Regions from separate parts of the Streptomyces sp. NPDC101151 genome, predicted to be linked through region 2. Evidence: riboswitches for the same ligand, from Rfam matches in the RefSeq annotation. Region 2 holds a riboswitch; each other region holds the start of a gene.
The links. A riboswitch is a leader RNA that binds a small molecule or an ion and turns the genes downstream of it on or off. The one in region 2 is predicted to bind cobalamin.
Positions count from the first base shown of each region.

Region 1: it holds a riboswitch for cobalamin, as region 2 does, so the genes downstream of both, ACIRU3_RS34660 (prenyltransferase/squalene oxidase repeat-containing protein) here and ACIRU3_RS14830 (cobalamin biosynthesis protein) in region 2, are expected to answer to the same signal.
Region 3: it holds a riboswitch for cobalamin, as region 2 does, so the genes downstream of both, ACIRU3_RS08995 ((2Fe-2S) ferredoxin domain-containing protein) here and ACIRU3_RS14830 (cobalamin biosynthesis protein) in region 2, are expected to answer to the same signal.
Region 4: it holds a riboswitch for cobalamin, as region 2 does, so the genes downstream of both, ACIRU3_RS34685 (CoA-acylating methylmalonate-semialdehyde dehydrogenase) here and ACIRU3_RS14830 (cobalamin biosynthesis protein) in region 2, are expected to answer to the same signal.

Region 1 is NZ_JBIWPP010000027.1:1,890-8,321, reverse strand. It holds gene ACIRU3_RS34665 (hypothetical protein) at 1-772, opposite strand, end outside; gene ACIRU3_RS34660 (prenyltransferase/squalene oxidase repeat-containing protein) at 769-3,462, opposite strand; cobalamin riboswitch at 3,644-3,777, opposite strand; cobalamin riboswitch at 3,862-3,936, shown strand; gene ACIRU3_RS34655 (prenyltransferase/squalene oxidase repeat-containing protein) at 4,061-5,473, shown strand; gene ACIRU3_RS34650 (cobalamin-binding protein) at 5,524-6,432, shown strand, end outside.
Region 2 is NZ_JBIWPP010000006.1:346,678-353,788, forward strand. It holds gene cobN (cobaltochelatase subunit CobN) at 1-1,565, opposite strand, end outside; gene ACIRU3_RS14825 (cobyric acid synthase) at 1,562-3,094, opposite strand; gene ACIRU3_RS14830 (cobalamin biosynthesis protein) at 3,091-4,035, opposite strand; cobalamin riboswitch at 4,135-4,276, opposite strand; gene ACIRU3_RS14835 (hypothetical protein) at 4,527-4,754, opposite strand; gene ACIRU3_RS14840 (anion permease) at 4,789-6,042, opposite strand; gene ACIRU3_RS14845 (class II aldolase/adducin family protein) at 6,623-7,111, shown strand, end outside.
Region 3 is NZ_JBIWPP010000004.1:123,229-130,339, reverse strand. It holds gene scpA (methylmalonyl-CoA mutase) at 1-48, shown strand, start outside; gene meaB (methylmalonyl Co-A mutase-associated GTPase MeaB) at 54-1,073, shown strand; gene ACIRU3_RS09015 (SDR family NAD(P)-dependent oxidoreductase) at 1,157-1,990, opposite strand; gene lysA (diaminopimelate decarboxylase) at 2,306-3,640, opposite strand; gene ACIRU3_RS09005 (SAV_915 family protein) at 3,654-4,085, opposite strand; gene ACIRU3_RS09000 (universal stress protein) at 4,406-4,951, shown strand; gene ACIRU3_RS08995 ((2Fe-2S) ferredoxin domain-containing protein) at 5,105-5,560, opposite strand; cobalamin riboswitch at 5,621-5,743, opposite strand; gene ACIRU3_RS08990 (TetR/AcrR family transcriptional regulator) at 5,913-6,557, opposite strand; gene ACIRU3_RS08985 (nuclear transport factor 2 family protein) at 6,650-7,084, shown strand; gene ACIRU3_RS08980 (NAD(P)H-binding protein) at 7,081-7,111, shown strand, end outside.
Region 4 is NZ_JBIWPP010000027.1:10,446-17,556, forward strand. It holds gene ACIRU3_RS34675 (ABC transporter ATP-binding protein) at 1-837, shown strand, start outside; gene ACIRU3_RS34680 (ECF transporter S component) at 834-1,658, shown strand; cobalamin riboswitch at 1,709-1,894, shown strand; gene ACIRU3_RS34685 (CoA-acylating methylmalonate-semialdehyde dehydrogenase) at 2,121-3,644, shown strand; gene ACIRU3_RS34690 (acyl-CoA dehydrogenase family protein) at 3,652-4,800, shown strand; gene ACIRU3_RS34695 (enoyl-CoA hydratase/isomerase family protein) at 4,797-5,870, shown strand; gene mmsB (3-hydroxyisobutyrate dehydrogenase) at 5,867-6,763, shown strand; gene ACIRU3_RS34705 (enoyl-CoA hydratase) at 6,760-7,111, shown strand, end outside.

The DNA.
Region 1 (6,432 bases), on a different contig from region 2:
TGCCGGTACTCGGCGCCGCCGCGGCACTGGTGCTGACGGTGGCGCTGGGCGTCGGCGACGGCGTCGAGCCGGCGGTCTTGCTGGGCTTCGGCTTCTTCGGCTTCTTCGACTCCGGCGATGCCGATCCGGACGGCCCGGTGGTCCGCTGCTCGGGGGCTGGGCCGGTGTTCACGTCGGGCGGCAGTGGAGGCGCCTTGTGCGTGGACGCGGGCTTGCCAGCCTCGCCCTGGGGCCTGGTGTTGTGGGCGCGCAGCTGGTCGGGGGTGACCTTCGGCCGGCCCTCGGTGCCCTCGACGTTCGTGCCGCCGAAGATCCACAGATCGACGCTGCCGGGCTTGGGCTTGTAGAGCATCGCGCCCAGCTGGCTGTACGTCCAGTTCCTGGCACCCGGGTCGGCATGCCAATACGACCAGTAGGCGGAGGCGGGCGGTGTGAGCACGCAGTCGTCCTGCGCGGGGGTGGGGTACTGCTTGCCGCTCTTGTAACCGCTGTAGCCGATGCGGCAGATGAACGCCGGACCGTCGTGTCCGGTCCCTGTGGTGCTCCAGCCGCCCTGGTTGAGCAACTCGTAGCCGGTGGTCGGGGTCGTACCGCAGGAGCGCATGATCGGGCCGCCCCAGTGGCTGAAGTCGACCGCGAGAACCGCGCCGGAGGTGGTGGTGCAGCGGCCCATGGGCTGCGGGTCCGCGGCGGCAGGGGTACCGGTCGCGGCGACCGCCGCGGTCGTCAGGCCAAGCGCGGCCAGCACCCGCAGGACGCGCGCGGCCGTCATCGTCCGCTCCCGGTGTCCGTACGACGACGGGCGACGATCACAGTGCGCCAGCCGGCGAGCACCATCAGGACTGCGATCGCGGTGAGGGCACCGACCTGTGCACCGGTGGAGGCGAGAACACCGCCGCCACCGTCACCGCCGGTCCCGGAGGTCCCGACGCCGCCGCCACCCGAGTCACCACCAGTGGTGACGATGTCCGGAGCGCTGCCGCTGGGGCTCGGTGTGGGCTGCGGCGACGTGCCGGTCAGGCTGCGCTTCAGCTTGCCGAAGGAGATGCCGGTGGCCCCGCCGACGGCCTGGGTGGAGGCGCGCAGGTCGGAGCCGCGCTGACCACCCTTGGCGACGTTGAAGCCGCCGTCGGTGTTCTGCTGGGAGGCGAGGAACTTGCGCGCCTTGGCAATCTTCGCCGAGTACTTTCCGGCGTCCAGGGACAGCCCCTGCACAGCGAGGGCGGCGGAGTTCACCGAGTCGCCCGCGGCGCCGGGGAAGCCGCCGTCGGCCAGTTGCTTGGACGCGATCCAGGCCAGCGCCTTGTCCACGGCCTTGTCCGCCTTGGCACCGCCCGCCAGATCGAGGGTCATGGCGGCGATGGCGGTGGAGTCCACGTCGGAGTCGCGGGTGGACGGGATCAGGCTCGGCCACGCCCCGCTGGGCTGCTGAAGGCTCTCCAGGTAAGCGATCGGCTGCGCGGCCGCCACCTTCTCGCCGGCCCGCAGCTGGGCCATCACCGCCAGGGAGTGGGCGAAGACCGAGGGCGCATAGGTGTAGGCGCCCTTGGCCGCGCAGGAGCGGTCGGGAGCGGTGCTCGGCTTGGTGCACACAGCCTTCGCCAGCGCGGCGATGAGGTCGTGCCCGCCGAAGCGGTGCGGGTCGCGGCCGACAGCCTCCGCGAGAAGCGCGGTCTTGCCGAGAGAGCCACCCGCCGCGTAAGGCGTACCGATGCCGGTCCAGTCGTTGACGGTACGACCCTCGCCGTCCTTGCCGCGGTGGTCGAGGAAGTCGACGATCCCGCGCAGCTTGGCGGTGTTCAAGCCGGTGGCGGCGAGTGCGTAGGCACCGTCGATGGTGAGGCCGAAGTCGGCGCGAGCCGAGCCCGCAGCGGCTGTGTAGTACTGGCCCTGCTTCAGGTTGGCCGCCTTGGTGAGGTAGGCGACGCCCTTCTTCAGATCAGGACCCGCTCCCGGAGCGGGGGCTGTCGGGGTGCCGGTCGGCCCGGTCGGGGGTTCCGGCTTCTTGGTGGTGAGGGTGACCAGGTCGGTGCCGACGCCGGCGAGGACGGCCGCCGGTGTCGGGTAGACGGCAGGGTCCGTGGCGCTCTCCTCGAAGCCGAAGCCACCGCCCTTGAGCTGCTGCCGTGACAGCCATCCGACAGCCGACTCCGCACGCTTGGTATCTCCGAGGGTGCGCTGGGCCTGGGCGGCATACGCGGTCGCGGTGACGCTGCCGGTGGTGGAGCCGGTGTAGCCGGGGAAGGCGCCGTCCTTTCGCTGAGCCTTGGCCAGATAGGTACGGGCGGCGGCCACCGCGTCCGTGTGGCCGCCGGCCTTGTGCAGCACCAGGGCGACAAGTCCGGTCGTGGCAGGGTCACCGTCGCAGTACTCGCCCGGGCGGATGAGGATGCTGGTGACGCCGCCGTCCTTGCACTGCAGCTGCGTGAGGCGGTCCACCGTGGCCGTCGGGGGCGTCACTCCGGCACGCAGCAGGGCCAGGACCGACAGAGCCTGGCCCTCGGTGTAGGACGAGGACCGGAAGTCACCCTTGGCGGTGCAACCCGGGGCCGCGTCGCCGGACTCGGGGCCCGCCGCACACACGTTCTTCTTGAGGACGTCGACGAGGTCATGCCCGCCGAGGGCCCGCGGATCGCGTTCGGTGACCTTGGCGAGAAGAGCCAGCCGAGCGACGGCAGTGGCGTCGGGAACCTGGTCGGCGCCGTTCGGGAAGGCGAATTCAGCGACGTGGGCGGCGAGAAAGCCGGTGACCTTGTCGAGCGCGGCGCTCTTCCCGTCCACCGCGGCGAGCGCGTAGGCGGTATCGACGGTCAGCGAGTAGTTCGGGGTGGTGGCGCCATCGTCGACGATGCGGTCACCATCGGTCATGCGGCCCTTGAGCCAGGCAGCGGCAGCCTTCACGTCGACCTTGCCCGGGGCGCCGGTGGGCGTGTCCCCCGGGTCCGGAGTGTGGGTGCCGCCGGCGCGTACGTCGTCGGGACCGAAGGTGGGCTTGCCCGTGGTGCCGCCGACGTCCGTGCCGCCGTAGACCCAGGCGTCGACGTCGCCGTCCTTGAGCTTGCGGTCCATGGCGCCGTACTGGCTGTAGGTCCACTCGTCCTGGCCGGGCGAGGCGATCCAGTAGGACCAGTACGCCGTGGCCTGCGGGGTCAGCACGCAGGACTCCTTGTCCGGAGTCGGGTACTGCGTACCGGAGTTGAAGGAGCGGTAGCCGATGCGGCAGATGAAGGCGGGGCCGTCGTGCTGGGTACCGGTGGTGCTGAATCCGGCGTCGTGCAGCAGCTCGTAGCCGGTGGTGGGCGTGGGGTCGCAGCCGCGTTCGATCTTGCCGCCGAACGGCCCGAAGTCGACGGCGACGACGGCGCCCTTGGTCGCGGTGCAGTCACCGACACCGTCGGCCGAGGCGGGCGTCGTCGTGAGGAACGTCACGCAGGCCGCCAGCAGGATGAACAGGGCGGACATGAGCGAAGTCACGCCTCGTGCGCCTGCTGTTCTCCCGTTTCTTCGCTTCCCCGTTCGCACCACGGCCCCCTCGCGCCTGCCCGACGCGGGCGCAGACGTGGCAGAGGGCCCCCGTCGGACGGAGAGTTCCCCGCAGCCGGAAGCTGGTCGCACCACGCCGTAGTCCACGACGGCGTCTGTTGCTGATGAACACGCTCCAGGCAGTCCGGCTCGCCCGACGGTGCCGGGCCTACGGTTGCGGGTCAGCGCCGGGCTTCGACCGGCTTCCCCTGGAACTTATTGCGTATCAGCGGGATTTGAACACGGTTCATAGAGACCGTCAAGGGTGGGCCACAGGCCGGTCGGGGCGACTGCTGGCGGCTCGGGTACGCGTCAGGTACCGTCCCGGACTGCCGAGTGGGGGAACCCGGTGGGAGTCCGGGGCTGACGCGCAGCGGTATGGGACGGCAGGGGCCGGCCCGAGCCCGAATGCCCAAGCGGCGAAGCACCTTTGGAAGCCGATCCACGCGTTCCGGACGGCGGCCAGACCCGCTGCTCCACGGGACGTCAGAGGCCCAGCATCGGGTTCGGCCGGCGTCCTTCATCCAAGGAGCAGGCCATGTCCCGTTCGCTGTCCTACCGTCGTGCCGTCCTCACCGCGACCGCCGCAATCGGGGTCTTCGCGCTCACCACGCTGCCCGCGGCGGCGACCTCCACACCGGCCCAGATCGCCACGTCGAAGACGAACGGCGTCACCTACCTCAGGTCGCTCCAGGCGGCAGACGGTTCGTACGCGGGCTCCGGACTGTCCAACGAGTGGGCGTTCAGCGCTCTCGCCTCGGCCGGGACAGCCGCCGTGGACGTGACACCCGGCGGCGACACGAGCAAGAACGCGAGAACCGTCTACCGCAACCTGCTCTCCACCGCCGGCTGGCCGTCCGCCTCGCCCGTCGTCACCGACTACGAGCGCGCCACGCTGAACGCCTACGCGGCCGGTATCGACCCGTCCCGAGTCTCCGCCTCCCGCAACCTGATCGCCGACATCTACGGCTACTGGCAGACCTCCGAGCCCGGCTACATCGGCCCGTCGGCCAACTTCAACGGCACCGTCTTCGCCGCGCTCGCCCTGAACAGCGCGAAGACCCAGTCCGGGCAGGCCCGCATTCCGCAGGCGTTGCGCAACACAGTCATCACCCGCATCCGTGCCAACCAGCACAACGACGGCGGCTGGAACTTCAGCAAGGCCGAAGGTAACCCCAGCCAGCTCGCCGCCACGAGCGACATCGACATGACCGGCGCCGCGATGGCCGCCCTGTGCGTGTCCGGCGTGCCGAACAGCGACACCGACATCGTGCAGGCCAAGGCGTTCCTCAAGAGCAAGCTCGTGCCGAACAGCGGTGCCTTCAACGCGATGTTCGGAGTCAACACCGACTCCAACGGCTGGGCCGTGTCCGGCCTGAACGCGTGCGGCATCAACCCGCAGACCGGTGACTTCCTCACCTCGATGGGGAAGACGCCGGTGGACTTCCTGATCGCTCAGCAGTTCAACCCGGGCGGTGGCTTCAAGTACCTGCCCTCCGACACGTCGCCGACGGCGTACTCGTCGATCGACGGACTGCGGGCCGTGGCCGGCGGCGGCTTCACGGCGACCCCGCCGGTTCCCACGACTCCGGGTGCGCCTCAGTGGGTGGCCCAGTCCTCCCTCACCTCGGGTACGGCGACGAAGCTGGCGCTCACCGTGGACGACGGCACGGGCAACCTGAAGGTGTGTTCCGTCGCCCTCACCCCGACCGGCTCGACGACCACGCTCGGTACCGTCCTCGATGCCGCCACCAGCGCCGCCACGCCGTCCGGCTGCGTCACCGCGGTGACCCCGTCCTCCGGGACGGGCACCATCACGTCCCTGAACGGCAAGGCCAACAACGGTTCGAACACGTGGAAGGTCAGCATCGACGGCTCGTCCTTCGCCGCCGCTTCCCGCGGGCAGGTGGTGAACGTCGGCGACACGATCGCGGTCCGCTGGGGAGCCTAATGCCAGTGTCGCCCTGGGACCCGTCCCCGGACGGGTCCTAGAGTCACGGCATGCGCATCGTCTCCCTGCTCCCCGCCGCCACCGACATCGTCGCCGAGCTCGGACTGTCCGCGCAGTTGGTCGGTCGCACGCACGAGTGCGACTGGCCACCGCGGGAGGTGACGTCCGTACCGGTCGTCACCGGCGCGGACCTCGACCAGGACACCCTCACCAGCAGGGAGATCTCCGACGCCGTCGGCGGATCAGCGCACTCCGGTTCGTCGCTCTACACACTCGACACCGAGGCACTCGCGGGCCTGCGCCCCGACGTCGTGCTCACTCAGGACCTGTGCGACGTGTGCGCCGTCTCCTACGAGAGGGTCAGCCGGACCGTACGCCTGCTCGACGCCGACACCCGGGTCCTGAGCCTGGAGCCGCGCACGCTCGACGACGTACTGGACTGCCTCGTCACTGTCGGCGACCTGCTCGGTGTGCGGGAGCGCGCCGAACAACGCCGGGCCGAGCTGCGGGCCCGCCTCGACGGCGTCCGCCGGTCGGTCACCGGCCGCACCAGGCCCCGTGTCGTGGCCATCGAATGGCTCGACCCGCTGTGGCCCGCCGGCCACTGGGTACCTGACCAGATCACCACAGCCGGCGGTGAACCGCTCCTCGCCACACCCGGCGAACACACGAAGCCGATGACCTGGGAAGCGGTCCACGCGGTCTGGCCGGACACCGTGCTGGTCCTGCCGTGCGGCTTCCCGCCCGAACGGACCCTGCAAGAGGCGGAGTTGCTCACCCGCCTGCCGGGCTGGAAAGACCTGCCCGCTGTACAGGCCGGGCAGGTCTGGGTGCTGGACGGCCCCGCCTACTTCAACCGCCCCGGCCCCCGCGTGGTGCGCGGCGCCGAAGTGCTGGCCCACGTTCTGCACGGCGTACGGGCCGGGGAGCCGGTCACGGTCGCAGAAGCACGCCCGTTC
Region 2 (7,111 bases):
CTCAGCCCGAGCCCCTTGCCGGGCAGCCACTCCATCGTGCCGTGTTTGCCCATGTGGACGATCGCGTCGGCGCCGAAGCTGTTCTCCAGCCAGCGGTAGGCAGCCATGTAGTGGTGCGAGGGCGGCATGTCGGGGTCGTGGTAGATCGCGATCGGGTTCTCGCCGAAGCCGCGCGGCGGCTGGATCATCACGACGACGTTCCCGAACCTGAGGGAGGCGAGGACGATCTCGTCGCCGTCCACGTACAGGCTGCCCGGAGGCTCGCCCCACGCCTGAAGCATGGCGTCCCGCAGCTCGGGGTCGAGCTTGTCGAACCACGCGCGGTAGTCGGCGAGCGGCACCCGCGCGGGCGCCGCCGCCAGCTGGTCCTCGGTGAGCCACTCGACGTCGTGCCCGCCGGCCTCGATGAGCCGGTGGATCAACTCGTCGCCGTTGTCCGGGTAGTCGGTGAGGCTGTAACCGGCTTCCCCGAGGGCGTCCAGGACGCGTACCGCCGACGCGGGCGTGTCCAGGCCCACCGCGTTGCCGACCCGCGAGTGCTTGGTCGGATACGCGGTGAAGACGAGTGCGAGCTTCTTGTCCGCGTTCGGCTTGTGCTTGAGCCGCGCGTGCCGCACGGCGATTCCGGCCACGCGCCCGGCCCGCTCGGGGTCGGCGACGTACACCGGCACGTTGTCCGGGCCCTGCTCCTTGAAGGAGAACGGCACGGTGATCAGCCGCCCGTCGAACTCCGGGATCGCGACCTGCATCGCCGCGTCCATGGGGGACAGCGCGGCGTCGGACTCGTCCCAGGCGCTCTGCGAGGAGGTCAGGCAGAGGCCTTGCAGAACGGGCACGTCGAGGTCGGCGAGGGCCCCGATGTCCCAGGCTTCCTCGTCGCCGCCCGCCGAGGCCTGCGAGGCGTGCGTGCCGCCGGCGGCGAGGACGGTGGCGACCAGGGCGTCGGTCCGGCCGAGGATCTCGTACAGCCCGGCATCCGCTCCGCGCAGCGAACCGCAGTACACGGGAAGGGCGTTGGCGCCGTGCGCCTCGATCGCGTCGCACAGCGTGTCGACGAAGGCGGTGTTGCCGCTCAGCTCGTGCGCCCGGTAGAAGAGCACGCCCACGGTGGGGCGGCCGTCCCGGATCTCGTACGAGCCGTGCACCCCGAACTCCGGCATCTTCCGAGGCTCTTCGAAGCCCTCACCGGTCAGCAGCACGGTGTCGGAGAGGAACCGGGCCAGTTCGGTCAGGTTCGCGGGCCCGCCCTCGACCAGGTACTTCAACGCCTCCGCCACGACACCCGCCGGGACGGACGACTCGGCCATCAGCTCGGCGTCCGGCACCGCCTCGCCGCCCAGCAGCACGGTCGGCACCCCGGACGCCCTGAGCGCGGCCAGCCCGTCCTCCCACGCCCGCTTGCCGCCCAGCAGCCGTACGACGGCGATGCCCGCGCCCTCGATCAGCCCGGGCAGCTCCGCGGCCACGTCGACCCGGGTCGGATTGCCGATCCGGTACTCGGCGCCGGAGGCACGGGCCGCCAGCAGATCGGTGTCGGCGGTCGACAACAACAACACTGTGCTCATGCGGGCGCTCCCGGTGGAATGAAAGGCAGTCCTTGTGGCGCGCCCGACTCGATGAGCCGCCAGAGCGCGTCCGTGTCCGCGTGCTGTTCGATCAGGTCGCCGAGCCGGTCGAGCTGCTCCTCGCGCAGCGCGGCGAACGAGGTGCCTGGGGCCGGTACGAAGCGGCGCCCCGCAGCGGCCGCCACCTCGCGCAGGAAGGCCCGCCGGAAACCGTCCGACTCCAGGGAGCCGTGCCAGTGCGTCCCCCAGGTCTGGCCGACCCGGCAGCCGTCCGAGCTGTGTCCTTCGCCGTCGGAGATGAACGTGTCGCCACCGGTCACTTCGGCGACCCCGTGATGGATCTCGTACCCCTCGACGCGCTCGCCGAGGGCCTCGCCGACGGGCCGGGTGAGTGTCTTCTCGCGGGCGAACCGCACGCGCACGGGGAGCACTCCGAGGCCCTGGACCCGCCCGGCGCGCGACTCGACCTCGTCCTCGATGTGCTCGCCGAGCACCTGGAAGCCGCCGCAGATGCCGAGGATCGGCCGGCCCTCGGCGGCCCGTCGCCCGAGCGCGTCGGCCAGCCCCCGCTCCCGCAGCCACTCCAGCGCTCGCACGGTCCCGCGCGTGCCCGGGACCACCACGAGGTCGGCGTCCGCCAGCTCCTCCGGACGGTCCACGAACCGCACCACGACACCCGGTTCGGCGGCCAGCGCGTCCACGTCAGTGAAGTTGGACATGAGCGGGATCGCGCAGACGGCGACCCGTAGGACGTCCTCGCCGACCGGAGCAGCCACCGTGGACTCCCGTACGGTGCCGCGCAGCGAGACGCGCAGCCCGTCCTCCTCGTCGATGCCGAGCCCGTGCCGGAAGGGCAGCACGCCGTAGGTGTGCCGCCCGGTGAGCCCGTGCAGCATGTCCAGCCCCGGCTCCAGCAGGCTGACGTCGCCGCGGAACTTGTTCACCAGGAACCCCGCGACCAGCTCCTGGTCCTCGGGCGAGAGCAGGGCGACCGTTCCGAAGAAGGAGGCGAAGACGCCGCCGCGGTCGATGTCGCCGACGACGAGCACGGGCAGCCGCGCGTTCCGCGCGATCCCCATGTTCACGATGTCGGTCCGCCGCAGATTGATCTCCGCGGGTGAACCGGCCCCCTCACAGATCACCGCGTCATATGTGCCCCGCAACTCGGCCAGACAGTCCAGGACCGTGCCGAGCAACTGCTGCTGGCGCCCGCCGTGGTACCCGCGTGCGCTCAGCTCGCCCACCGGCTTGCCCAGCAGCACCACTTGGCTGCTCTGCTCGCCACCCGGCTTGAGCAGCACGGGATTCATCAGCGCGGTCGGCTCGACCCGGCAGGCCTGGGCCTGCATGGCCTGCGCCCGCCCGATCTCCGCGCCCTCCCGCGTGACGAACGAGTTGAGGGACATGTTCTGCGCCTTGAAGGGCGCCACCTTGACGCCCCGGCGCACCAGCCACCGGCAGATCCCGGCCGTCACGACGCTCTTGCCTGCGTCGGAGGTGGTGCCGGCGACGAGGAGACCACCGTTCACTTTCCACGTCCCTTCATGAGGTGGCGCGCGCCGACCGTGACGCCGAGCGCGAGCAGGCCCACGCGGCGGGAGAGCCGTACGGCCCGGTCGATGTCGGTGACCCGGACGGCCCGCCCGGCGTCCCCGTTGAGGACGGGCCGGTGCTCGACGCGCCCGCCGTAGGAGAGCGTCCCGCCCAGCCGCACACCGAGGGCGCCCGCGAACGAGGCCTCGACGGGCCCGGCGTTGGGGCTCGGATGTCTGCGGGCGTCGGCCTTCCAGGCGCGCACGGCGCCGCGCGGGTCGGGTCCGGCCGCGGTGGCGAGCACGGCGGTCAGCCGTGCCCCGGGCCACCCGGCGAGGTCGTCGAGACGGGCGGAGGCCCAGCCGTAGCGCCGGAACCGGGGCGACTTGTGCCCCACCATCGCGTCCAGCGTGTTGACGGCCCGGAACCCGAGCAGCCCCGGCACTCCGCCCACGGCACCCCACACCAGCGCGCCCACGACGGCGTCGGAGGTGTTCTCGGCGACCGACTCGACGACGGCCCGGGCGATCCCGTCCGCGTCGAGGGCCTGCGGATCCCGGCCGCACAGATGCGGCAGCCGCTCACGGGCCGACGCCACGTCACCGGCCGCCAGGGCGCGCCCGATCGTGCGGGCCTCCCGGGCCAGCGAGGTGCCCCCGACCACGGCCCAGGTGGCGGCGGCGGTCAGCGCGACGGCGGCGGCGGGGGAGCGGCGTACGGCGCGTTCGGCGACGACGCCGAGGCCGGCGGCACCCCCGGCGCACACGGCGGTGTGCAGTGCCCCCCAGCCGCGGTGGTCGTGCCACAGCGCGCGTTCCACGGCCGCGGCCGCCCGCCCGAACGCGGCCACCGGATGCCCGCGGTGCGGATCGCCGAGGAGAAGGTCGCCGAGAAGGCCGACGGCGGCACCGTACGCGTAGGAGCGATCGGCACCCATCGGCTCAGCCGGCCGTGGGGGCCGGCATGGTCCGGTTACTGAACCTCAACAGGCAGCCGCGCATGGCGATATGTCCTCACTCAGGGTGTCCACGCCCTGGTTCGACGAGACCGGCGGTGAGAGTTCCTGGCTCCCGGGATTCCTTCCCCGGTGACAGTGGCGGGACCGCGCCGGATTCGCACCGGCTTCCTCTCTTGCCGCCGTACATGGCCCGGGCAGTCCACCACGCACCCGGAAGGGCCGTCAACTTGCCTTTGACCTGGGACGCCGGACTGTGCTGAGGCCCACATCGCGAGTACATCGGCGGCCGCGGAATGACCGGATCGCGCCGAATTCCCCTCGTGGCGGGGGGCATTCGGCGCTTCCCCCTGTGCTCACGGACGGTGAGCATCCGCAAGGGGGCGGTCCGCTGACCGTGGAACATGAGTCCGCCCTGCCCGCACCGCCGACAGGGCGGCCACGGACAGGGCGGGCGGTGAGACTCGAGGTCCTCAGGCCTTGGCCACGATCAGATAGATCCCGTACGCCACCGCGGCCGCGCAGGCCGCGAACGCCACGTACGCACCCGTCACGGCAAGCGCCGCGGAGTTGCCCTGTGCCGCGGCCTTCTCGCGGCGGGAGAGGCCGGTGACGCCGAGGGTGAACAGGGCCACCAGGCCCACGGTCACCACGAGGCTGACGCCGAAGACGGAGCCGAGGGCCGCCCAGTCGATCTTCATGGGGATGCTTCCTTCAGTTTCCGGATGCTCGGGGTCAGACCGCGGCGGCCGGCGGGGTCGCCGGAGCCGGGTCGGTGGCGGCGGGAGCCGGGATCACGGCCGACAGGTCCTCGGTGACGGTGCCCGTGGGCGGCGGGGTCACCGCGGCGATGGCGGTGGTCACCACGCCGGCCGGCTCCACGCTGTCGTCGACGGTGTTGACGTTGGTGTGGTCGACGACCTCACGGCGGGAGATCTTCCAGATCCCCGCGCTGGCGGCGACGAGGAAGACGGCGACGACCGCGGTGCCCCAGTCACCCAGGTCCGTGACGGACTCGGCGAGTGCGCCGACCAGCGCGGCGGCCGGAAGGGTGAGCGCCCAGGCGACGAACATGCGGGTCGCGGTGGACCAGCGGACCACACCGCCCTTGCGGCCCAGACCCGCACCCATCACCGAGCCGGAGACGACGTGCGTGGTGGAGAGGGAGAAGCCCAGGTGGGACGAGGCCAGGATGGCCGTGGCCGCGCTGGTCTGGGCGGCGAAGCCCTGTCGCGGCTCGAGGTCGGTCAGGCCCTTGCCCATGGTGCGGATGATGCGCCAGCCGCCGATGTAGGTGCCGAGCGCGATGGCCAGACCCGCGGAGAGGATCACCCAGGTGGGAGGGTTGGAGCCGGGGGCGACGGCGCCGCCCGCGACGAGAGCGAGGGTGATGATGCCCATCGTCTTCTGCGCGTCGTTGGTGCCGTGGGCGAGGGAGACCAGTCCGGCGGAGGCGATCTGGCCGGCGCGGTAGCCCTTGCGGGTGGCCTCGCCGTCGGCGTTCTTGCCGATGCCGTAGGAGAACCGGGTGGCGAGCATCGCCGCGAGGCCGGCCACGATCGGGGCGGCGACCGCCGGGAGCAGCACCTTGGTGACGAGCGCGTCACCGTGGACGGCGCCGAGGCCCGCCGAGGCGACGGTGGCGCCGATCAGGCCGCCCATCAGGGCGTGCGAGGAACTGGAGGGCAGTCCCACCAGCCAGGTCAGCAGGTTCCAGAGGATCGCGCCGACCAGGGCGGCGAATATGACCTCGGGACGTATGCCGGTCTCGTCGACGAGACCCTTGGAGATCGTGTTGGCGACCTCCACGGAGAGGAAGGCGCCTACAAGGTTGAGGGCGGCCGACATGGCCACCGCGACCTTGGGCTTGAGCGCACCGGTCGAGATGGTGGTGGCCATCGCGTTGGCGGTGTCGTGGAAACCGTTCGTGAAATCAAACGCGAGTGCGGTTACCACCACAATCGCGAGGATCAGCGAGAAGTTTTCCATTTACCCAGGCAATCGTTCGAGGTCATTGGCTGTTGGACCGTAGGCAACCTGGATGAACGGAAGGTGAACTGGGGCGGGCGTAGGGGTGTCATGGATGGGGGTCGGAGATTTCGTCCGGATCCGGCACCCCGGGCGCCCCTTGGCCGGCCACCTCGCGCGAGGGCCCGCAGCCCGCTCGGCCGCCCGTTGAAGAGATTCTGGTCACCCTGCAACCGCCGTCGGTGCCGTGGTGCCGGTGACGGGGCGACACGTCCTGCCCTCCGAGCGGGCCCGCCGCGGATGCCGGTGGCCGGGCGGATGCCGCCTGGGTGCCCGCGAGGGCCGGTGTCACGGTGGCGGCCGCGAGAACGCCCGCGCGGTGACAGGAGCCGGACGGTGGGCGGTCACGAGCCGTGCGTCCCCCGGAGCGGCGGCGGAACGTCTTCCAGTGAGTAGGAAGGATCACTTGGCGCCCGATGATCACGGAAGCGGCCAGATTTACGGCGCTTCGCCGGAATGTTCACCCGTTCGGCGGTACGACTTCCGGCCCGATCCGCACGGGAGGACCGCTCCGTGCCGGGCCGGCTGGCAGGATCGCGGCATGGGTGAACAGCGGCGGGATGCGGGACGGGAAGCGGCGCGTGTCTGGGAGGCACTGGTCGCCACGGCCCGCCGGAGCGTCGCCGACGGGCTGGTCGTCGGCACCTCGGGCAACGTCTCGGCGCGCGTCGGGGACCTTGTGCTGGTCACGCCGTCGGGCCTGCCTTACGACCGGCTCACCCCGGACGACATCACCGGCGTGGACCTCGGCGGGCGGCAGGTGGTCGGCACCCTCGTGCCGACCAGCGAACTGCCCATGCACCTCGCGGTCTACCGCACCACCGACGCACGCGCCGTCGTCCACACCCACGCCGTGCACGCCACGGCCGTCTCCACCCTCGTGACCGAGCTGCCCCCGATCCACTACATGGCCGTCGCCCTCGGCGGCCGCGACGGTCGCGTCCGGGTGGCCCCCTACGCGACCTACGGCACCGACGAGCTGGCCGAGAACATGCTCGACGCCCTCGCCGGCCGCGCCGGCTGCCTCCTC
Region 3 (7,111 bases), on a different contig from region 2:
TACGACCTGGTGCAGCGGCTGTCGGCCGACCTCGGCCACGACCTCTGATCCGCATGGCAGCGATCGATCTCGACACGTATGTGAAGGGTGTGCTCGACGGCAGGCGGGCCCTGGTGGCCCGCGCCATCACGCTCGTCGAGTCCACCCGCCCCCAGCACCGGGCGCTGGCGCAGGAGTTGCTCACCGAGCTGCTCCCGCACAGCGGCCGGGCGCGGCGGATCGGCATCAGCGGGGTGCCGGGCGTGGGCAAGTCGACGTTCATCGACGCGTTCGGCACGCTGCTGACCTCGCTGGGTCACCGGGTGGCCGTTCTCGCCGTCGACCCGTCCTCCACGCGCACCGGCGGCTCGATCCTCGGCGACAAGACCCGGATGGAACGCCTGGCGGTCGATTCCAACGCCTTCGTCCGGCCCTCCCCCAGCGCGGGCACGCTCGGCGGGGTCGCGAAGGCGACGCGCGAGTCGATGGTGGTGATGGAGGCCGCCGGCTACGACGTGATCCTCGTCGAGACCGTCGGCGTCGGGCAGTCGGAGACGGCGGTCGCCGACATGGTCGACTCCTTCCTGCTGCTCACGCTGGCCCGCACGGGCGATCAGCTGCAGGGCATCAAGAAGGGCGTCCTGGAGCTGGCCGACGTCATCGCCGTCAACAAGGCCGACGGTCCCCACGAGCGCGACGCCCGTGCCGCCGCCCGTGAGCTGGCGGGCGCGCTGCGCCTGATGCATGGCAAGGACACGTTCTGGACGCCGCCGGTGCTCAGTTGCAGCGCCCGGGAGTCGGCGGGTCTGGACGTGGTGTGGGACCGGCTGGAACAGCACCGCACCCTCCTCGACTCCACCGGACGGCTCACCGCCAAGCGGCGGGACCAGCAGGTCGGCTGGACCTGGTCGATGGTCCGCGACGAACTCCTGGGCCGCCTGCACGCGAACCCCGCGGTACGCGAGGCCGCCCCCGACCTCGAACAGCAGGTCAGGGACGGCACGTTGACGGCCACCTTGGCTGCGGAACACCTTCTGCGCGCCTTCGAGGGCACCGACCGGCCCGCGGAGGGCCGGGCTCCGGCGAGCGGTTGATCCCGGTGTCCGGGCGGGGCGAGAGCCGGCACACGGACTCCTGGCCGCTGGGGCACGGATGACGTACGGTGCGGCCGCGGTGGTCAGTCGGGAGTGCCGGCGCCCGCGTCCTGGCGCGGCGCGATGTGGAAGTCGAAGGCGAGCGTCCCCGGGTCAAGCGCCGTGGCCCCGCCGTCGACGGTCAGCACGGCACCGTTGACGTACGACGCGGCCGGGGACAGCAGCCAGCCGATGGCCTCCGCGACCTCACGCGGCTCACCCGGCCGCCCCACGGGAAGCAGCCTGGTCGCCTCCTCATAGGCGGCCTCCACGCCCCCGCCTCCCGGATCCGTCTCCTCGGCGAAGCGCGCCATGCGCCGGTCGGCCATCTCGCTCCGCACCCAGCTGGGGCACACGACGTTGGCGCGTACGCCCTGGCGCCCGTAGTCGACGGCGACGGAACGGCAGAGCTGGAGCAGGGCCGCCTTGGACGTGGCGTACGGGGCGTTGCTCGTGCCGTTGCGCAGTGCGGAGACCGAGGCGACGCCGACCACCGCCCCGGCGCTCTCCAGCAGGTGCGGGATCGCGGCGCGCAGGAGCAGCAGCGGACCGGTGACATTGGTGCGCATCACCTCGTCCCAGTCCGCCAGCGACAGGTCACCCACGGCTCCGCCCCGTCCGATGCCCGCGTTCAGCACCAGTCCGTCGAGCCGTCCGTACGCGGCCAGAGCCGCCCGGACGAGCCCCTCGGCCGCATCGGGATCCCCGACGTCCGACGGATGCGCGAGCGCACCGGTCTCCCGCTCGACGCGCCGCAGGGGCTCGGCCCGCCGACCGGAGACGACCACCTGGTGGCCCGCCTGGCGCAGCAGCCGGGCAGTGGCCTCCCCGATGCCCGTACCTCCGCCGGTCACGATGACAACGCGCTTGTCCGCCACTGAAGTTCAGCCTTCCGCCGGGATCACACAGAGCCTCCGAGCCTACGTCGCTTCCTCGGCATTCTCGTCGGCGTCCCCGTCGACGTCCTCGTCCCGCCGCTGGAGCAGTCCCTCCGCGGGGGATCCGAGCGAGGGGGCGGCAGGAAGTCGACCAGCGCCAGGATGAGGGCGGCTCCGGTGGCCACGGCGACGAGGTTGACGCCGTTCTCGGCCGTCACAGGGTCCCCATATCCATCGGAAAACAGGGTTGGAACACCTCGGGGCGAGGGCCGGGCCAGGGCTCGCCCCGAGGTGGCTCGAAGGGCGCGACCGGGGCTAAAGGCCCACGTCGCGGCTGCGGATGTCCTCCAGGGACTCGCGGCGGACGAGCAGCCGGGCGCCGCCGTCGTGCACGGCGGTCACCGGCGGACGGCCGACGAGGTTGTAGCCGGAGGCCATGGACAGGTGGTAGGCGCCGGCGACGGGGACGGCCAGCAGGTCACCGGGGTGTACGTCGTCGGGGAGGCGGACGCCGTCGGCGACGATGTCACCGGCCTCGCAGTGCCGGCCCACTACGGTCACCGGGGCCAGGGTGGCGCTGCCGCGCCGGCCCACCAGGCGTGGCGCGTACCGCACTCCGTACAGGGCGGGCCGCGGGTTGTCGCTCATGCCGCCGTCCACGGCCACGAAGACATGGTCGCCGGTGTGTTTGACGGCGAGGACGCGGTAGAGGGCGACGCCGGCGGGTCCGGCGATGGCACGGCCCGGTTCGATGATGAGCCGGGGCACGGGGAGTCCGGCCGACGCGCATGCCTCGGTCAGCTCGGTGCGGACCTTGCGGGCCAGCGCGGTCACGTCCAGGGCCTCTTCGCCGGGGCGGTAGGCGATGCCGTGGCCGCCGCCGAGGTCGAGTTCGGGAAGGACGAGTCCGTGCTGCTGGTGCAGCCGGGCCATGAGGCCCACCAGGCGTCGTACAGCGATCAGATACGGCTTGACGCTGGTGATCTGCGAGCCCAGGTGGCAGTGCAGGCCGGTCAGTTCGAGCTGCGGCTGGTCGAGTATCCGGGCGATGGCGTGCTGGGCGTATCCGTCGCTGATGGACAGGCCGAACTTCTGGTCGTCCGTGCCGGTGCGGATCTTCTCGTGACCGCCCGCGCTGATGCCCGGCACCACGCGGACCATCACCTTCTGGTGCCCGTCGGGGCCGACGGCGGCGGCCAGCCGGGCGATCTCCGACGGGCTGTCGATGACGATGCGGCCGACGCCGAGCCGCAGGGCGGCCTCCAGGTCGCGCGGCGACTTGGCGTTGCCGTGCAGGACGATCCGCTCGGGCGGGAAGCCGGTGGTGACGGCGAGTTCCAGTTCACCGGCGGAGCAGACGTCGAGCCCGAGGCCCTCCTCCTCCATCCAGTGCACCATCGCGCGGCACAGGAACGCCTTGGCGGCGTACAGGACTTCGGCGTCGGGGAAGGCGTGCCGGTAGGTGCGGCAGCGTTCGCGGACCTCGTCCTCGTCGACGACGTACACGGGCGTGCCGAAGCGGTCGGCGATCTCGGCGAGGGGTACGCCGCCCACGGCGAGGTCGCCCGGGTGGGGTTCGGCGGTGGAGGCGGGCCAGACGGACAGCTCGCCGGCGGTCGCGGCGAGTGCGGGTTCGTGGACGGTGGTCATCGTGTGTTCCCTCTCAGCCGAGCCACAGCGACAGCGCGGAGACGAGTGCGGCGGCGCCGGTCAGCCGGAGCACGCCGACCGCCTGCGGATCCCAGGTGCTCGGGCGCGAGCCGTGCTCTACGTGTGTCCGCGGACCGTGGGAGATGTCCTCGATGCGCGTCGGAGCCGGAGCGGTGAACTGGGGGTCGACCGTGACGGTGGTGACGCCGAGGGGTTCGGTCAGCGCGCGCAGCGCGGGTTCGGCGAGCCTGATCCAGGTCTGATCGGGGCCGAGGGTGGCGGTGAGGGCGCGCTCCGAGGTGAAGGCGACGGCCGTGCGGTCGCCGAGCGGTGTGCGGAACAGACGGGTCGCACACCCGGCAGCACCCGACCGGACCGGGACGTACAGGGGTCCGGCCGGGAACCGATCAGAGGGCTCCGGGTCGTCGCACAAGGGTTCTGCCATGGGATGCCTCCTGGAGGATCCGAGGTCGTTGACAGGCCGAACTGGAGGCCCCGGCCGGGAAGCGGACCGGGGCCAGGCGACGACGGTATGCCCGCGCACTCCGGTTCCCGGACGTCTCCTGACGGGATGCTGACGGTGATCGGGGCGACGCTGACGGGATGCTGACACCCCTGGCGCGAGCCTGGACACGGGCCGTCAGAAGGTCGCCAAGAACTGGCGCACGGGGCTGTTCGCGGGCCCGGGAAGGGAGTGGGATGGACGCGGCTTCAACAAGGACCGCCGGCCCGAAACCCCGGCGGCGAGTGAAGAACGGTGACGTGATGCACGAGTCCGACGCGCTCCCGGCCCCTCGTGTCGTGGTCGGGGTCAGCGGTTCACTGGGGAGTCTCACCGCCCTGTGCCGGGCCGCCGACGACGCCCGGCGCCGCGGGGCCGAGCTGTGGCCGGTACTTGCCTGGGAGCCGCCCGGCGGAGACCTGGCCGCCCGGCGCTCCCCGGCCGCTTCCTTCATGGTCCCGGAGTGGGAACGCCTCGCCCGGGAGAGGCTGCTCACCGCGCTCGGCGACGTGTTCGGCGCCGCCGGCCCGGCTGTCCCCATGCGCGCCCTGGTCGCCCGGGGTGTTCCGGGCCCGGCGCTGGTGCGGATCGCCGACCGCGAGACCGACGTCCTGGTCATCGGCGCCGGACGCCGCAGCCGACTGCACCGCGCCCTCTGCCCCTCGGCAGGCCGCTACTGCCTGGCTCACGCGACCTGCCCGGTCCTGGCGGTGCCACCGTCGCCCCTGGAGACGGAACTGGCCGCCGTGCACCGCCGCAACGCGCTCGGACTGCGCCTGGACACCGGGGACTTGGGGCGGACGGCGTAGGTCGTCCTGTCGTCGGACTCCCGCCGTCCGCCCGTGCGGCGGGAGTCCGACGTCAGGACCTGGCCTGCGCCCGCCTCCTCCTGGCCCTGCTCGCCCGCCCCGGGCTGTCGCCGGTCCGCGACCAGGACGTGCTCGGTGCCGTCCGGTCCGTTCTCAGCGAGGGCCGTCGACTCGGCGCCGCTCCCGGGAGGCCGTGGCGAGCCGAGGCGGTGTGAAGGCGTAGAGGTCGAGGATCTCCGGCAGCGGCGCGATGCCCGGGCCGCCCGCGCGCACCCAGGCGGTGATGTCCTCGGCCGCGTCGGGGTCGTTGACCAGGCCCAGCCACACCGGCCGGCCACCGGCTGCCCGGCCGGCGGCGGAGGGCTGTACGACGATGACGTTGGCCTGCTCACACACGTCGAGGCAAGCGGAGATGCGCACGGGCACCTCCGCACGCAGACGTGCGGTCTGCGCCGCGTGATCGACGCCTATCACCTTGGGACTGCCGCAGCAGCAGTCCCGGCACACGACGACACGGCACGGCACCGGGTCGGCTCTCTCCGGAGCCACCTCGTCCTTCTCCGGAGCCACCTCGTCGCCGAACGTCTCTTCGGCCGGCCTCTCGGGCATGCCGCACCACCCCTCCCCCGGGGAGATCCGCCCCGGTGTCCGTCGAGGAGGCGACCGCGTGAGTCTCCTGGCTCTCGGGTCGTCGCTCGTCCCGGCCTCCCCGCCCCTCTCGGGCAGTGGCCTGTCGGAACTCGCTCACCGATCACAGTGGCGGGACCGCGCCGGATTCACACCGGCTTCCTCGGATCGCCGTCGCCTTGTCAGCGATCATCATCCCATCGGCGGCCGCGCCTCCCGTCACCCGGTCGCCCGCCGATCGTGCTCGCGGCCACGGCGCCCCCGCCCCGTGTGCCTGAGCGCCGGAGGACCCGGAGGTGCGGGCGAACCCGGCGGGCGTTCGGCCGGCCCGTGCTCAGCGTTCGGCGTCCGCGCCCCCTCCGGTACGTGCCCGGTGCTCGGCGCCCGCGCCGTCTTCTGCACGGGTGCCGAGGAGTGCGGTGGTGAATCCGGCCAGCTGATCCCGGATCTCCTCGCGGGGCACGCCCTTCTCTCCGGCCAGGTGCTCGACGAGGTCGGCCCGGGTGGCGGCGAGCAGCGCGTGGGCGGTGAAGTCGCTGTCGGTCAGGCCAGGAATCCGCTCCAGCGCCTCCCGGAGCAGCGCGTGCCAGCGCTCGTAGTGTTCGGTCCGGTAGGGGCTGTCCGCGCCGGTTCCCTCCAGGGCCAGCGCGAGGCGGCGGTTGTCGAGCTTGAAGCACACGATGGCGTCGAGCAGGGCCGGTACGCGCTGATGCGGCGGGCCGGCGGGTCCGAGCGGCGGCGGACCCTCCTCGACGGCCCGTCTGATCGGTTCGAGCCGCGCCTCGTACAGCGCGCGGAGCAGTCCGGCGCGGTCGCCGAAGGCACGGAAGAGCGTTCCCTTGCCGACGCCGGCCGCGCTTGCGATGTCGGCCATGGTCAGGTCCTCGGGGCTCTGACACCGAGCGAAGAGCCCGTCGGCGGCCGCGAGGGCGGCTGCCCTGTTGCGGGCCGCGTCCTTGCGCGGCTTGCGCTCGGTCATGCGATTCCTCCAGTTGCGATCCGGACCGGCGGTCCGTATCTTTCGAAGCATAAGCGGACCGCTGGTCCGTATCGTACGGGACGGAGATACTCATGCCCGCAGACACCAGCACCTCGCCGGCGGAGCTGTACCGCCGGAGCCTGCAACTGCTCCTGGACAAGGACATTCCCGCCTGGGTCGGCCTGTGGGCCGAGGACGGCGTCATGGAGTTCCCCTTCGCGCCCCCGGGGTGGCCGGAGCGGCTGGAAGGCAGGGAGGCCGTCGCCGACTACATGCGCGACTATCCCGACCACATCGACCTGCACGGCTTTCCCGAGGTGCGGATCCACGAGACCACCGAGCCCGGGACCGTCGTGGTCGAGATGCGCGGCGTGGGCCGCCTCGTCGAGACAGGGAACCCCTTCGACATGACCTACATCGCCGTCGTGACCGTCGAGGACGGACGCTTCACCTCCTACCGCGACTACTGGAACCCGCTCGCCGTCCAGCAGCCCGGCCTGGACTTCGTCACGGAAGGCGCCCGATGACCCCCACCGGCACCATCCTGGTCATCG
Region 4 (7,111 bases), on a different contig from region 2:
CCCGCCCCTGTCCGGCCGTCGGTCCCGGACGGCGAACGGACACGGCTGCTGGCCGCGCGCGGCATCACCGTCACCTACCGGGGCGTTGCCGCCGTCCGTGAAGTGGACCTCGACCTGCACGCGGGCGAGGTCACCGCGCTGATGGGCCGCAACGGCTCCGGCAAGTCGTCGCTCCTGTGGGCCCTGCAGGGCTCCGGGCCGCGCCGGGCGGGAAGCGTACGAGTGGCAGGTGAGAACAGCGACGGGAAGGACCCGCGGGCCGCGTCGGCCGCCGAGGCCCGCCGGCTCGTCGGACTCGTCCCGCAGACTCCGAGCGACCTGCTCTACCTGGAGAGCGTCAAGCAGGAACTCGACCAGGCGGACGCCGAGTCGGGCACGGACGTGAAAGCGCGCGCCCTCCTGGACCGGCTCGCGCCCGGCATCGACGACGCCACCCATCCGCGCGACCTGTCGGAAGGCCAGAAGCTCGCGCTCGTCCTCGCCATCCAACTCTCCGCCGCGCCCCAGGTCGTCCTCCTGGACGAACCGACCCGCGGTCTGGACTACCAGGCCAAGACAGCACTGATCGGCATCGTGGACGCCCTCGCGGCGGAGGGCCGGGCAGTTGTCATCTCCACCCACGATGTCGAATTCGCCGCGCTCGCCGCCGACCGCGTAGTCGTCATGGCCGAGGGTGATGCCGTCGCCGACGGCCCGACCACGGAAGTCATCGTCTCCTCACCGACCTTCGCCCCTCAAACGGCGAAGATCCTCTCTCCGCTACCTTTCTTGACGGTCGATCAAGTCACGCGGGCTCTGGCCGCCGACGGGCAAGGGCAAAGGGGGACACGCCCATGAGCACGCCTAGCGGCACCGCAATCCGGTTGACCCCACGCGTCGGCGTCGTCATGACGATGGCCGCCTTCCTCGGGCTCGTCGCCTTCTTCTGGCCGTTCGTGGTCGCGCCGGGCAAGTTCGGATCCAACTACGCACCACCGCTCATCTTCGGCGTCCTGCTGGTCCTCGTCCTGTGCGTGGTGCTGTCGGAGATCGCCGAGGGCGGCATCGACTCCAAGGCGCTCGCCATGCTTGGCGTCCTTTCCGCCGTCAACGCCGCGCTGCGCCCCCTGGGCGCCGGAACCGCCGGCATCGAGACGGTCTTCTTCGTCCTGGTCCTGGCCGGACGGGTCTACGGCCCCGGCTTCGGCTTCGTGCTCGGCTGCACGTCACTGTTCGCCTCCGCGCTCATCACCGGCGGGGTCGGGCCGTGGATGCCCTACCAGATGTTCGGCTGCGCGTTCGTCGGCATGCTCGCGGGTTTCCTGCCCCACGCCACCGGCCGGCGCGAGGTCGTACTGCTCGCCGTCTATGGGTCGCTCTCCGGCTACCTCTTCGGCTTCCTCCTCAACCTCTCCTTCTGGCCGTTCTCCCTGGACCCGAACAGCTCGATCGCCTACCTCCCGGGCCTGCCCTTCACCGAGCAGTGGCACCGCTACGTCGCCTTCGACCTGGCCACCTCACTGGGCTGGGACACCGGGCGGGCGGTCACGAACTTCGTGTGCGTGCTGCTGGCCGGCCCCGCCGTGCTGACCACCTTCCGACGCGCCGCGCGCAAGGCCCGCTTCCGGGCGACCGTGCGCTTCGCGGCCCCTCGGACGGCCGAATCCGACCCACGCTGACCTGGAACTCCATCAGAACGCATCCTGCGGGGGTGGATTTACTAGGACGTCCAACTATATATTCGAGGGGTAGGCCCGCGGTGCAGGGAAGCCGGTGTGATTCCGGCACGGTCCCGCCACTGTGACCGGGGAGTACGCCGTCGAGCAGGACGCCACTGACGAGCTGGATGTCGGGAAGGCGGACGGCGCGCGCTGATCCGGGAGTCAGGATACCGGCCGTGGGATGTTCCGTGTTGTCCACGAGGATGGAGCTGACACGCATGGCACCCGTGCGCATTCACGATCCCGGCGGACTCTTCCGTCGTCGTCACTCACGCCGCATTCCCGTCGTCACCGCCTGACGGATCCCACGCCATACGCGTTCTCACGCTGCCCCCGCACGCCCGTGTACGCCACCGCGTCCACGCGTGCCGGTTCGGCGTGCCATCCCGGATCACCCTCACCTGACGAGAGCAGGAATCCATGATCCGTCCGAACGAACCCACCGACGTACGTGAGTTGACCCACTTCGTCGGCGGCAAACACACCCCGGGAACATCGGGGTCCTACGGCGAGGTGTACGACCCCAACACCGGTGGGATCCAGGCCCATGTGCCGCTCGCGAACCGGGCCGAGACCGAAGCGGCGATCGATGTCGCCGTCGAGGCCCAGCACGAGTGGGGGCAGTGGAACCCGCAGCGCCGCGCCCGGGTCCTGCTGCGCTTCCTCCACCTCATCGAGCAGGAGAAGGACGCGCTGGCCCGCCTGCTGTCCTCCGAGCACGGCAAGACCATCGCCGACGCCCACGGTGACATCCAACGCGGCCTGGAAGTAGTGGAGTTCGCCGCCGGTATCCCGCACCTCCTCAAGGGCGAGTTCACCGACAACGCGGGCACCGGGATTGACGTCCACTCCCTGCGCGTACCCCTCGGCGTCGTCGCCGGGATCACACCGTTCAACTTCCCCGCGATGATCCCCCTCTGGAAGGCCGCCCCCGCCCTGGCCTGCGGCAACTCCTTCATCCTCAAGCCCTCCGAGCGCGACCCCTCCGTCCCGCTGCGACTCGCCGAACTCTTCCTGGAAGCGGGCCTCCCGGCCGGCGTCCTCAACGTCGTCAACGGCGCCAGGGAAGCGGTCGACACCCTGCTCGAAGACCCTCGCGTAGCCGCCCTCGGCTTCGTCGGTTCCACGCCGGTCGCCGCACACATCTATGCCACCGCGGCCGCGCACGGCAAGCGTGCCCAGTGCTTCGGCGGCGCCAAGAACCACATGATCGTGATGCCGGACGCCGACCTGGACCAGGCCGTCGACGCACTGATCGGCGCGGGCTACGGTTCCGCCGGCGAGCGCTGCATGGCGATCTCGGTGGCCGTTCCGGTCGGCGAGGACACCGCCGACGCGCTGGTCGCCCGGCTGACGGAGCGCATCGGCACCCTGCGCATCGGCCGCAGCGACGACCCCGAGGCCGAGTTCGGCCCGCTGGTCGGCCAGGACGCCGTCGACCGGGTCCGCTCCTATGTCGATCTGGGTGTCGAGGAGGGTGCGGAACTCGTTGTGGACGGGAGGGACTTCGTCCTGCCCGGTCATGAGAGTGGCTTCTTCGCCGGGGCCTCGCTGTTCGACCGGGTCACCCCGGCGATGCGCATCTACCAGGAGGAGATCTTCGGCCCCGTGCTGTCGGTGGTGCGTGCCGCCGACTACGAGGAGGCCCTGCGCCTGCCCAGCGAGCACGTCTACGGCAATGGCGTTGCGATCTTCACCCGGGACGGCGACACGGCCCGCGACTTCACCCGGCGCGTGACCACCGGCATGGTCGGCGTCAACGTGCCCATCCCCGTGCCGGTCGCTTATCACACCTTCGGCGGCTGGAAGCGCTCCGGCTTCGGCGACCTGAACCAGCACGGCCCGGACGCGATCCGCTTCTACACCCGCACCAAGACTGTCACCTCCCGCTGGCCTGCCGGTCTGCGCGAGGGCGCGAGCTTCACGATCCCCACGATGGGCTGAGTGCCGTATGACCACCACCCTGCTCACCGAGGACCAGCAGGCCCTCGTCGAGACCACGCTCGACTTCGCCCAGGACCACCTCGCACCCCACGCCCTGGACTGGGACCGGGACAAGTACTTCCCCGTCGACGTCCTGCGCAAGGCCGCGGGGCTCGGACTCGGCGGCGTCTACGTCCGCGAGGAGTCCGGCGGCTCCGGCCTCAGCCGTACCGACGGCGTCCTCGTCTTCGAGACCCTCGCCTCCGGCTGCCCGTCCATCGCCGGCTACCTCTCCATTCACAACATGGTCGCCTGGATGATCGACCGCTACGGCGACGACACCCAGCGCGACCGCTGGCTGCCCCGTCTGTGCGCCATGGACGACCTTGCCAGCTACTGTCTGACCGAACCGGGCGCCGGCTCCGACGCAGCGGCTCTGAGTACCCGGGCCGTCCGCGACGGCGACGACTACGTGCTGACCGGCGTCAAACAGTTCATCTCAGGTGCGGGTGCCGCCCAGTTGTACGTCGTGATGGCGCGCACCGGCGGTGACGGCGCCGGCGGAGTCTCGGCCTTCGTGGTCGACAAGGACGATTCGGGCATAAGCTTCGGCCCGAACGAACGCAAGATGGGCTGGAACGCCCAGCCCACCCGCCAGGTCGTCCTGGACGCGGTCCGGCTGCCGGCCGACCGGCTGCTCGGCCGCGAGGGCGACGGCTTCCGCATCGCGATGAACGGCCTGAACGGCGGCCGCCTCGGCATCGCCGCCTGCTCCCTCGGCGGCGCCCGCAGCGCCCTCGACCGCAGCCTCGCCCACCTCGCCGACCGGGAGGCGTTCGGCCGCCGCCTCCTCGACGCCCAGGCGCTGCGCTTCCGGCTCGCCGACATGGCGACCGAGCTGGCTGCCGCCCGCGCCCTGGTCCAGCAGGCCGCCCGCGCACTCGACGCGGGAGATCCGCAGGCCCCGTACCTGTGCGCGATGGCGAAGCGGTTCGCCACCGACACCGGGTACTCCGTCGCCGACCGTGCACTGCAGCTGCACGGGGGCTACGGATACCTCAGCGAGTACGGCATCGAGAAGATCGTCCGCGACCTGCGGGTACACCAGATCCTGGAAGGAACCAACGAGATCATGCGTGTCATCGTGGCCCGCGGCCTGACGGAGGCGTTCGGATGACCGGCACCGAAGAACCCGTCCTCTTCCACACCGCCGGACGAGCCGCCCACATCACGCTCAACAGGCCCAGGGCCCTCAACGCCCTCAACCACGAGATGGTGCGCCGCATCGATGAGGCGCTCAGGGGCTGGAAACACGACCCGTCCGTGGAAACCGTGGTCATCACCGGGTCGGGCGAGCGCGGCCTGTGCGCGGGCGGTGACATCCGGACCATCCACGACGACGCCCGCGACGGCGACGGCACCGCCTCGGCCGCCTTCTGGCGCGACGAGTACCACCTCAACGCCCGCATCGCCCGTTACCCCAAGCCGTACGTCGCCGTCATGGACGGCATCGTCATGGGCGGCGGCGTCGGCGTCTCCGCACATGGCAGCGTCCGGATCGTCACCGAGCGATCGCGGATCGCCATGCCGGAGACCGGCATCGGCTTCGTCCCCGACGTCGGCGGTACCTACCTGCTGGCACTCACCCCCGGCGAACTGGGCACCCACCTCGCACTGACGGGCGCGCAGATCGGCGCGAGTGACGCCCTGCTCTGCGGTCTCGCAGACCACTACATGCCCTCCGAAGCCCTCGACGCCTTCAGCGACGACCTGGCCGAGATGCCCGTACGAGACGCCCTCGCCCGTCACGTACAGCGGCCGCCGCAGGGTGAGCTGGCTGCCCGGCGGGAGTGGATCGACGCGTGCTACGCCGCCCCGACGGTCGAGGACATCCTGAACCGGCTGCTCGACCACGGCGACCCCGCCGCCAAGGAGGCGGCGCAGATCCTGCTCACCAAGTCGCCGACGGCTCTGAAGGTCACGCTGGCCGCCCTGCTCCGTGCCCGGCACCTGGGCCCCATCGAGCAAGTCCTCGACCAGGAGTATCGGGTGTCCTGCGCGACCCTGAGTACCCCCGACCTGGTGGAGGGGATCCGCGCCCAGGTCATCGACAAGGACCGCAACCCGCACTGGTCGCCGGCCACCCTCGTCGAGGTGACCGACACCGACGTCGAACGCTTCTTCACTCCCCTCGGCGACCGCGAGCTCGGACTCGCCGCGACCGACACCCCGGAGGTGGCCTGGTGAACCGAACCATCGCGTTCATCGGACTCGGACACATGGGCGCGCCCATGGCCGTCAACCTGGTCAAGGCGGGCCACCACGTGCGCGGACACGACCTGGTGTCCGATGCTCTGGATGCTGCTGCTCAGGCGGGTGTCGAGCCCGCCCGAACCGCGGCCGAGACCGTGACGGACGCCGACGTGGTCATCACCATGCTCCCCGCGGGCCGGCACGTCCTCGACCTCTACGACACCGTCCTGTCCGCGGCCCGGCCCGGCACCCTCTTCGTCGACTGCTCCACCATCGACGTCGCCGACGCCCGTACCGCGCACGAACGTGCCGTAGCCGCCGGAATGCGGGCCCTGGACGCACCCGTCTCCGGCGGAGTGGTCGGCGCCGAGGCAGCCACGCTCACCTTCATGGCGGGCGGGGGAGAGACCGAGTTCGCCGAAGCACGTCCCGTGCTGGAGGCCATGGGAAAGAAGGCCGTCCACTGCGGCGGCGCGGGTGCCGGACAGGCCGCGAAGATCTGCAACAACATGATCCTCGGCATCTCCATGATCGCCGTGAGCGAGGCGTTCGTCCTCGGCGAGAGCCTCGGCCTGTCCCACCAGGCTCTCTACGACGTGGCCTCCACGGCATCCGGGCAGTGCTGGGCACTCAGCGTGAACTGCCCCGTTCCCGGCCCCGTGCCGGCCAGCCCCGCCAACCGGGACTACCGCCCGGGATTCGCCGCCTCGCTGATGGCCAAGGACCTCGGGCTCGCGGCCAACGCAGTCAGAGCAGGCGGAGTGCATGCGGAACTCGGCCTGCGCGCGGCCGAGTTGTACGCCGCCTACGCCGAGCGCGCCGGTGCGGCGGAGGACTTCTCCGGCATCGTCCGCACCATCAGGGATCAGAGCGGAGAAGAGGCATGAGCATGGACCCGGCCACCGAGTACGAGACGATCCTCGTCGAACGCAAGGGCCGCACCGCCCTGCTCACCCTCAACCGGCCCAAGGCTCTCAACGCGCTGAACCTCCAGGTCATGAGCGAGGTCGTCGCCGCTACCGAGGCCCTCGACCGGGACCCGGACTGTGGCTGCATCGTGATCACCGGCTCGGCGAAGGCGTTCGCGGCCGGTGCCGACATCAAGGAGATGCAGCCACAGGGCTACCTGGACATGTACCTCGCCGACTGGTTCGCCGCCTGGGACCGGCTCGGACAGCTCCGCACACCGACCGTGGCCGCCGTCGCGGGATACGCCCTCGGCGGCGGCTGCGAGC